DNA from 2 places in the Shinella zoogloeoides genome. Region 1 is predicted to be linked to the other one. Evidence: riboswitches for the same ligand, from Rfam matches in the RefSeq annotation. Region 1 holds a riboswitch; the other holds the start of a gene.
What was found. Region 1 has a riboswitch for S-adenosylmethionine ahead of metA (homoserine O-acetyltransferase MetA). Riboswitches for the same ligand answer to the same signal wherever they lie in the genome.

Region 1 (4,368 bases):
GCGCAAGCGCAACATGCGCCGTCTGGGCGCGCTGCACGACCTGCGCGCGCGCTATCGCGGCCACAAGGGGCCGCAGGGCTCGGTGCAGGCCAGCGCTTCCGACGCGCAGGAATCCGGCAAGCTGGTCATCGAGGCGGAGAAGATCGTCAAGAGCTACGGCGAGCGCACCATCGTCGCGCCGTTCTCGATCCGCGTGCATCGCGGCGACTGCATCGGCCTCGTCGGCCCGAACGGCGCCGGCAAGACGACGCTCCTGAAGATGCTGACCGGCCAGCTCGAGCCCGACAGCGGCACGGTGAAGCTCGGCACCAATCTGGAAATCGCCACGCTCGACCAGCGCCGCGAGGACCTGAACCTCGACGACACGCTCGCCCACTACCTCACCGACGGGCGCGGCGAGACGCTGCTCGTCAACGGCGAGCAGCGCCACGTCACCGGCTACATGAAGGAATTCCTCTTCCAGCCGGAGCAGGCCCGCACGCCGATCCGCAACCTCTCGGGCGGCGAGCGCGCCCGGCTGATGCTGGCGCGTATCCTGTCGCGCCCGACGAACCTGCTGATCCTCGACGAGCCGACCAACGACCTCGACATCGAGACGCTGGATCTCCTCCAGGAGATCGTCGCAGGCTTTGCCGGCACCGTCCTGCTCGTCAGCCACGACCGCGACTTCCTCGACCGTACCGTCACCTCGACCATCGCGCCGGCCGATCCGGAAAACCCGGATGGCCGCTGGATCGAATATGCCGGCGGCTATACCGACATGATGGCCCAGCGCCGCGGCGCCATCGAGGAAAAGCGCAAGGCGGAGAAGGCCGAAAAGGCGAAGACGGCCGGCCCCGCCGCCGCTGCGCCCGCGGAAGGCAAGGGCAAGGCAAAGCTCTCCTTCAAGCAGAAGTTTGCGCTCGAAAACCTGCCGAAGGAGATGGACAAGGCGGAGAAGGAGATCGCCGCCCGCGAGGCGAAGATGGCCGATCCCGCCCTCTTCACCAAGGACCCCGCGACCTTCAACAGGCTCGCCGCCGAAATGGAGAAGCTGCGCGACAGCCTGACGAAGATGGAAGAGGAATGGCTGGAGCTGGAAATGCTGCGGGAGGAACTGGAGGGCTGAAGGGGCCTGTTCCCCCCGGAACAGCGCCGGCCGCGGCATCATGGGAAAGTCGGGTCACTGGATGAGAGGAACTCATCCTGCAACCGAAAGAGATCAGGAGAGTCCCATGCGCAAGTTCATCATTTCCGCCGTCGTTGCCGTCGTCGCCGCCGTTTCCTTCGCCGCTCCTTCCCAGGCCGGCCACTACGGCTACGGCCACAAGTCCTACGGCTATGGCCACAAGAGCCACGTTTACAAGCACTACGGCTACAAAAAGCATTTCAAGAAGCACTATGGCGGCCATTACGGCGTGAAGATCTTCTTCAAGAAGAAGCACTACAACTACTACTGAGCCGCGCCGCTTCGCAAAAACAGCAGGACCCGGATGCCCGCCGCATCCGGGTCCTGTCGCTTTCGGGGTGGATTGATTCGCGCTCGCAGGAACGCTATTTAGACTGCTCGTGGTGATTTGGCCGGCCGGCTTGCAGCCACGTTAAACAAGTCGCTAAAGGGCCGCGCGAGGAAAACCTTACGTGGACCGGTTGCGACGTCGTTGCGGCCGGTTTTTGTTTTCGATCGAGTGTGACATGCCCATCAAGATTCCCGATACGCTCCCCGCCTTCGAAACCCTCGTTCACGAGGGCGTGCGGGTGATGACCGAGACGGTGGCGATCCGGCAGGATATCCGCCCGCTGCAGATCGGGCTGCTCAATCTCATGCCGAACAAGATCAAGACGGAAGTACAGATGGCGCGCCTCGTCGGCGCATCGCCGCTGCAGGTCGAGCTGTCGCTGGTGCGCGTCGGCGGCCACCGCGCCAAGAACACGTCGGCAGAGCATCTGCTGGCCTTCTACGACACCTGGGAAGAGGTGCGGCACCGCAAGTTCGACGGCTTCATCATCACCGGCGCGCCGGTGGAAACCCTCGACTACGAGGACGTCACCTATTGGGACGAGATGAAGCAGATCCTCGACTGGACCGAGACCAACGTGCATTCGACGCTGAATGTCTGCTGGGGCGCCATGGCGGCGATCTACCATTTCCACGGCGTGCCGAAGCACACGCTGGAGGAAAAGGCGTTCGGCGTCTATCGCCACCACAACCGCAAGCCCTCCTCCGTCTTCCTCAACGGTTTCTCCGACAATTTCGAGGTTCCCGTCTCGCGCTGGACGGAAATCCGCACGGAGGATATCCGCGCCGTGCCGGAGCTTGATATACTGCTGGAATCGGATGAAACGGGGGTCTGCCTGGTGCAGGACAAGTCCAGAAGCCGGCTCTATATCTTCAACCATGTGGAATACGATTCGACGTCGCTCGCCGATGAATATTTCCGCGACGTCTCGGCCGGCGTGCCGATCAAGCTGCCGAAGAACTATTTCCCGCACAACGATCCCTCGCTGCCGCCGCAGAACCGCTGGCGCGGCCATGCGCATCTGCTCTTCGGCAACTGGATCAACGAGATCTACCAGACCACGCCCTATGACCTCGAAAAAATCGGAACGGGAGCCTGATCATGAGCCGTGTCGTCGTTCGCCCCCTGCACAAGGATGATGAAGGCGAGTGGCGGCGCCTGTGGACGGCCTATCTCGCCTTCTACGAGACGGTCCTGCCGGAAGAGATCTTTGCGAGCACCTTCGCCCGGCTGGCGGGCGAAGCGACCGAGGGCGAATATCGCGGTCTCCTCGCCACGCTCGACGGCAAGCCCGTCGGCCTTGCGCACTATCTCTTCCACCGCTCCTGCTGGACGATAAACAGCATCTGCTACCTGCAGGATCTCTATGCCGACCCCGACGTGCGCGGCACCGGCATCGGCCGGGCGCTGATCGAGGGCGTTTATGCCAAGGCGAAGGAAGCCGGTGCGCCGGAGGTCTACTGGATGACGCAGGAGTTCAACGCCACCGCCCGGACGCTCTACGACCGCATCGCGGAGAAGACGCCCTTCATCGTCTACCAGAAGAACCTCTGACGCGGTTTCCTAAAAAGTATGATTTTTCAGGTTGCGGATGGGCGGGAATCGCAGCAGGTTGCGGCTCACGACGGGAATGGTGCAGGAGACGCGGGCGTGGGTGCAGGCAATGAAATCTTCGGGCACCTTCCCTCCGGCGAGGCCGTCGAGCGCATCGCGATCGCCGGCGGCGGGCTGACGGCCCATGTGCTGACCTGGGGCACGGTCATCCAGGACCTGCGGCTAGAAGGCCATGACGCCCCGCTCGTGCTCGGTTTCGAGGATCTTCCGTCCTATCTCGACCACTCTCCCTATTTCGGCGCGACGCCGGGGCGCTGCGCCAACCGCATCGCCGGCGGCCGGTTCACCCTCGACGGCACCGCCTACCAGCTCGAGCGCAACGAGCGCGGCGTCACGCATCTGCACGGCGGCAGCGACGGCATCGGTCAGCGGAACTGGCGCGTCGCGGACCAGGGGGCCGACTTCGTCACGCTGACGCTGACCGACCCGGCCGGCCGTGCCGGCTATCCCGGCAATTGCGTCATCACCTGCACCTACCGCCTGTCCGGCGACGGCGTGCTTTCGGTCGTCTATACGGCAACGACCGATGCGCCGACCCCCGTCAACCTCTGCCAGCACAGCTATTTCAACCTCGACGGCGGTCCCGACGCCCTCGACCACGAGATCCGCCTAGTGGCCGATCATTACCTGCCGGTCGACGAGGCGCTGATCCCGACCGGCGACATCCGCCCGGTCGCCGGCGCGCCCTTTGACCTCACCGGCTGGACCTCCCTGCGCCGGCAGACGGAGGCCGGGGGTGTCGCCTTCGACCATAATTTCTGCCTGTCGACCGAGCGGCGGGCCAAGCGGCTGGTGGGCGAGGTGCGCAGCCCGCTTTCGGGTGTCTCTTTGGACGTGCTGACCACCGAGCCGGGCGTCCAGCTTTATACCGGGGCCTATGTGAACGTGCCCGTTGCCGGGCTCGGCGGTCGCCGCTACGGCCCGTTCGCCGGCTTCTGCCTGGAAACACAGGTCTGGCCGGATGCCGTCAACCATGCCGGTTTCCCCTCGGCGGTGCTGCGGCCCGGCGAGACGCTGCGGCAGGAAACCGACTACGTCTTCCGCAAGGCCTGAAGCGCCGCCTTCCGGTTCGAGTTGCGCAAACGCAAGAAAATCGAAACTTTTGTAGCGGACAAGCGATCCATATGGACCCGGAATGATCCCGGGTTGTGTGGGATTGAACGCGCCAGGACAGCGCCGGTCGCCCTCTAGGGACCTGTCCATGAAACTCTCGGATCTCTCCATTTCCCGGAAAATCGGCCTTCTCGTGCTGTTG
Region 2 (4,368 bases), 550 kb from region 1:
CGAGCTGACGGATCCGAATGTCGGCACCGAGCGGCTGCTGTTCCGGCTCTTCCACGAGCGCGGCGTGCGCGTCTACCAGCCGCAGCGGGTCTTCGACCGCTGCTCCTGCTCGCGCGAGAAGCTGAAAGGCGTGCTGGCCGGCCTCAGCGCCGACGACATCGCGCACACGGCGGACGAAAAGGGCGAGATCGCGGTCACCTGCGAGTTCTGCTCGACCACCTACCGCTTCGAGGCGTCGGAAGTCCTGCCGCAGTAAGAGGGCGCCTGTCGCCCTCAGTTTAGAACCCGAACCTGGCCCGGTGTGTCCAGCGAGAAGGCGGGAATGGCGACGTCGAAGGCTTCGCCATTCTCCGCTTCCATCCGGTAGCGGCCGAACATGATGCCGGAAGGCGTTTCGAGCGGGCAGCCCGAGGAATATTCATAGGTATCGCCGGGGCGCAGCACCGGCTGCTCGCCGATGACGCCCGGTCCGTTGACCTCGTCCACCTGGCCGTTCTGGTCGGTGATGTTCCAGTAGCGCGTCACCAGCCGTACGGCGACATCGGAATGGTTCGAGATGACGACCCGGTATCCCCAGACATAGCGGCTGTCGTCTGGGTCGGACTGATCGGCCAGATAGTATGGCTCTACGGTCACTTCGATGTCGTGGGTCAGCGCACGATACATTGGCAAGCCTTGAACTGATTAGCTCATGCTATTCTACACGAATGTGGTTTCGTCAAGGATACGCAAAGAAGGCGCCGGCCTCGTCGGACGGCGCCTTCCTGTTGTTTACCTTAATGGCGCGAGGTCACGCGCCGATCTTGGAAAGCGCCCGCGCAAAATCCTCGAGCAGGTCTTCGCTGTCCTCGATCCCGGCGGAGAAACGCACCGTGCCGGCCGAGATGCCGAGCTCCGCGCGGGCCTCGTCCGTCAGGTTCTTGTGCGTCGTCGTCGCCGGGTGGGTGATCAGGCTCTTGGCGTCGCCGAGATTGTTGGAGATCTTCACGACGTCGAGCGCGTCCTGCAGCGCGAAGGCCGCGTCCTTGCCGCCCTTCAGGTCGAAGCAGACCAGCGTCGAGCCGCCCGTCATCTGCTTGGCGATAATATCGGCCTGCGGGTGGTCCTTGCGGCCCGGATAGATCACGCGGGCGATCTGCTTCTGGTCCGCGAGGAAGTCGGCGATGCGGCTTGCATTCTCCGTCTGCTGCTTGACGCGCAGCGGCAGCGTCTCGATGCCCTTCAGCAGCGTCCAGGCGTTGAACGGCGACATGGCCGGGCCGGTGTGGCGGAAGTAGTCGTGCAGGTTCTCGTCGATCCACTCTTTGTCGGACAGCACCACGCCGCCGAGGCAGCGGCCCTGGCCGTCGATATGCTTGGTGGCGGAATAGACGACGACATGCGCGCCGAGTTCCAGCGGCTTCTGGAAGAGCGGGGTCGCGAAGACGTTGTCGACGACGACCTTGGCGCCGATCTGGTTGGCGAGCTTCGCCACGCCGGCGATGTCGATGACCTCGAGCGTCGGGTTGGTCGGGCTTTCGAGGAAGAACACCTTGGTGTTCTTCCGGATGGCCTTTTCCCAGTTGGCGAGGTCGCGGCCGTCGACCAGCGTGCATTCGATGCCGTATTTCGGCGCCAGCGTCTCGACCACCCAACGGCAGGAGCCGAAGAGGGCGCGGGCGGCGACGATATGGTCACCGGCCTTGAGCTGGCAGAGGATCGCGGCGGAGACGGCGGCCATGCCGGAGGCCGTCGCGCGGGCATCCTCGGCGCCTTCCAGCATGCACATGCGCTTTTCGAACATGTCGTTGGTCGGGCTGCCGTAGCGGGCGTAGATGAAGCCGTCCGTCTCGCCCTTGAAGCGGGCTTCGGCCGCAGCCGACGTGTCATAGACGAAACCCTGGGTCAGGAAGATCGCCTCGGCGGTTTCGCCGTGCTGGGAGCGGGTGGTTCCGCCGTGAACGAGTTGGGTGGCCGGGCGCCAGGACTTGCTCATGTGATCGTCGCCTTCAAACAAAAAAACCGGCCGCAAAAGCAGGCCGGTTCGAAACCCGGCCTTTTTAGCTACTTGTTTTACGTGGCTGCAAGCCGGCCGGCCAAATCACCACGGGATAACCCTGCTAATACTGCGCGGCCGCGCTTGCGTCAATTGCCGGCATTTGGTTTTGTGCGGGGCTTCTGACGGGACGATGAGACCATGGCTTCTGCGACGCGCAGCACGGGTATTTTGGCGGACAGCGCCATTCGCGGCTTGTTCGACGGCGGCAGGCTGAAAAGCGAGGCGCTGCTCGACGAAGACCAGATCCAGCCGGCCAGCCTGGACCTGCGCCTCGGCGCAAGGGCCTTCCGCGTGCGCGCCAGCTTCCTTCCGGGCCCGTCGAACCTCGTTGCCGACAAGCTCGACCGGTTGAAGCTGCATGTCATCGACCTTTCCGAGGGCGCGGTGCTGGAGACGGGCTGCGTCTATATCGTGCCGCTGATGGAAAGCCTCGACCTGCCGCCGGAACTTGCCGCCTCTGCCAACCCCAAGAGCTCCACTGGCCGCCTCGACATCTTCACCCGCGTCATCACCGATCGCGCGCAGGAATTCGACAAGATCCCCGCCGGCTATTGCGGCCCGCTTTATCTCGAAATCTCGCCGCGCACCTTCCCCATCGTGGTGCGCCGCGGCTCGCGCCTGTCGCAGATCCGGTTCCGCAAGGGCAATGCGCTGCTCGGCGAGAGCGAACTGCTCGCCCTGCACGGCAGCGACACACTGGTCGCCAGCGAGACGCCGAACGTTTCGGGCGGCGGCATCGCGCTGTCCATCGACCTCAAGGGCACCGGGCCGGAGGGCCTGATCGGCTATCGCGGCAAGCACCACACCGCCGTCGTCGATGTCGACCGCAAGAACCAGCACGACATCTTCGATTTCTGGGAGCCGCTGTTCAGCCGCGGCCGCAACGAGCTGATCCTCGATCCGGACGAGTTCTACATCCTCGTCTCGCGCGAGGCCGTGCATGTGCCGCCGCGCTATGCGGCGGAGATGACGCCCTTCGACCCGCTCGTCGGCGAATTCCGCGTGCACTATGCCGGCTTCTTCGATCCCGGTTTCGGCCATGCGCCGGCCGGCGGCTCCGGCAGCCGCGCGGTGCTGGAAGTGCGCAGCCACGAAGTGCCCTTCATTCTCGATCATGGCCAGATCGTCGGCCGCCTGATCTACGAGCACATGCTGGACGCGCCCGAAGGCCTCTACGGTTCCGGCCTCGGCTCCAACTATCAGGCGCAGGGCCTCAAGCTCTCCAAGCATTTCCGCGCCGGCTGATACCGCGTTTCACCCTTTACAACGAAATTAAACGTTTTTATCATGCGGTAAACGTTTGATAGCCTGCGCGCGGGATCGCCGGGAAAGACAGGCGCGGGACGCGATGCAAAGACCGACGATCAAGACCATCGCGCAGGAAACCGGCCTCTCGATCGCCACCGTGTCGAAGGCGCTGAACGACAGCCCGCAGGTGCGGCCGGAAACGCGCGCCGTCGTCGTCGCCGCTGCCGAGCGCATCGGCTACCAGCTCAACATGCATGGCGTGCAACTGCGCACCGGCAAGACCTATCAGGTCGCCGCCATCATGACCGCGCCCGGCCCCAAGCAGAACGAGTGGGAAGGCGTCGAATACGCCCAGCTCCTCAGCGGCATCTCCTGGGCGCTGGAGGACAGCCCCTACCGCGTCTCGCTCTATGCCGTGCGCAGTTTCGAGGAGAGCCTCGCCACCATCCGCCAGATCGTCTCGCTGAAGAAGGCGGACGGCATCATCGTTTCCGGCACGCGGGCGGACGATCCGCGCGTGCGCATCATGCAGGAGGCGGATTTCCCCTTCGTCACCTACGGCACGACGATCCACAATGCTCCCCACGCCTTCGTCGATGCCGACAACGAGCAGATGATCCGCCTCTGCGTCGCGCGCCTCGCCGAGCGCGGCCACCGCCGCATCGCGCTCGTCAACCCGATCGCCGAACTCAGCTATGCCATCACCCGTCTCGATGCTTACCGCCGCGCCCTCGAAACCGCGGGCCTTGCCTACGACCCGGCGCTCATCGCCCACGGCCACCTGACCCCCGCCTTCGGCCGCGAGAGCGTGCTGGCGATGTCCGAGCGTCCGGACCCGCCGACCGCCTATATCTGCGCCAACGAAGCCTCGGCGCTGGGCGCCTTCTCCGGCTTCCATGCGCGCGGCATCGTGCATGGCCGCGATGCCGTCATCAACGCGACGGACGATCTCAATGTCAGCCAGTATTTCGCCCCGCCCATCACGACCTATTTCCTGCCGATCCACGAGCCGAGCGCACTGCTCGGCAGCTTCATCCTGCGCCGCATGGAAGGCGAGCCGCCGGAAGCGCTCCAGGCCCTCA

Region 2: it holds a riboswitch for S-adenosylmethionine, as region 1 does, so the genes downstream of both, Q9316_RS01435 (O-succinylhomoserine sulfhydrylase) here and metA (homoserine O-acetyltransferase MetA) in region 1, are expected to answer to the same signal.

The regions. Positions count from the first base shown of each region.
Region 1 covers NZ_CP132311.1:3,526,639-3,531,006, reverse strand. Annotated here, with positions in the region: gene Q9316_RS18345 (ABC-F family ATP-binding cassette domain-containing protein) at 1-1,108, shown strand, start outside; gene Q9316_RS18340 (hypothetical protein) at 1,215-1,439, shown strand; SAM riboswitch at 1,539-1,616, shown strand; gene metA (homoserine O-acetyltransferase MetA) at 1,675-2,598, shown strand; gene Q9316_RS18330 (GNAT family N-acetyltransferase) at 2,601-3,053, shown strand; gene Q9316_RS18325 (aldose epimerase family protein) at 3,150-4,166, shown strand; gene Q9316_RS18320 (methyl-accepting chemotaxis protein) at 4,315-4,368, shown strand, end outside.
Region 2 covers NZ_CP132311.1:109,573-113,940, forward strand. Annotated here, with positions in the region: gene Q9316_RS01425 (Hsp33 family molecular chaperone) at 1-256, shown strand, start outside; gene apaG (Co2+/Mg2+ efflux protein ApaG) at 274-666, opposite strand; gene Q9316_RS01435 (O-succinylhomoserine sulfhydrylase) at 791-1,975, opposite strand; SAM riboswitch at 2,019-2,097, opposite strand; gene Q9316_RS01440 (2'-deoxycytidine 5'-triphosphate deaminase) at 2,177-3,283, shown strand; gene Q9316_RS01445 (LacI family DNA-binding transcriptional regulator) at 3,387-4,368, shown strand, end outside.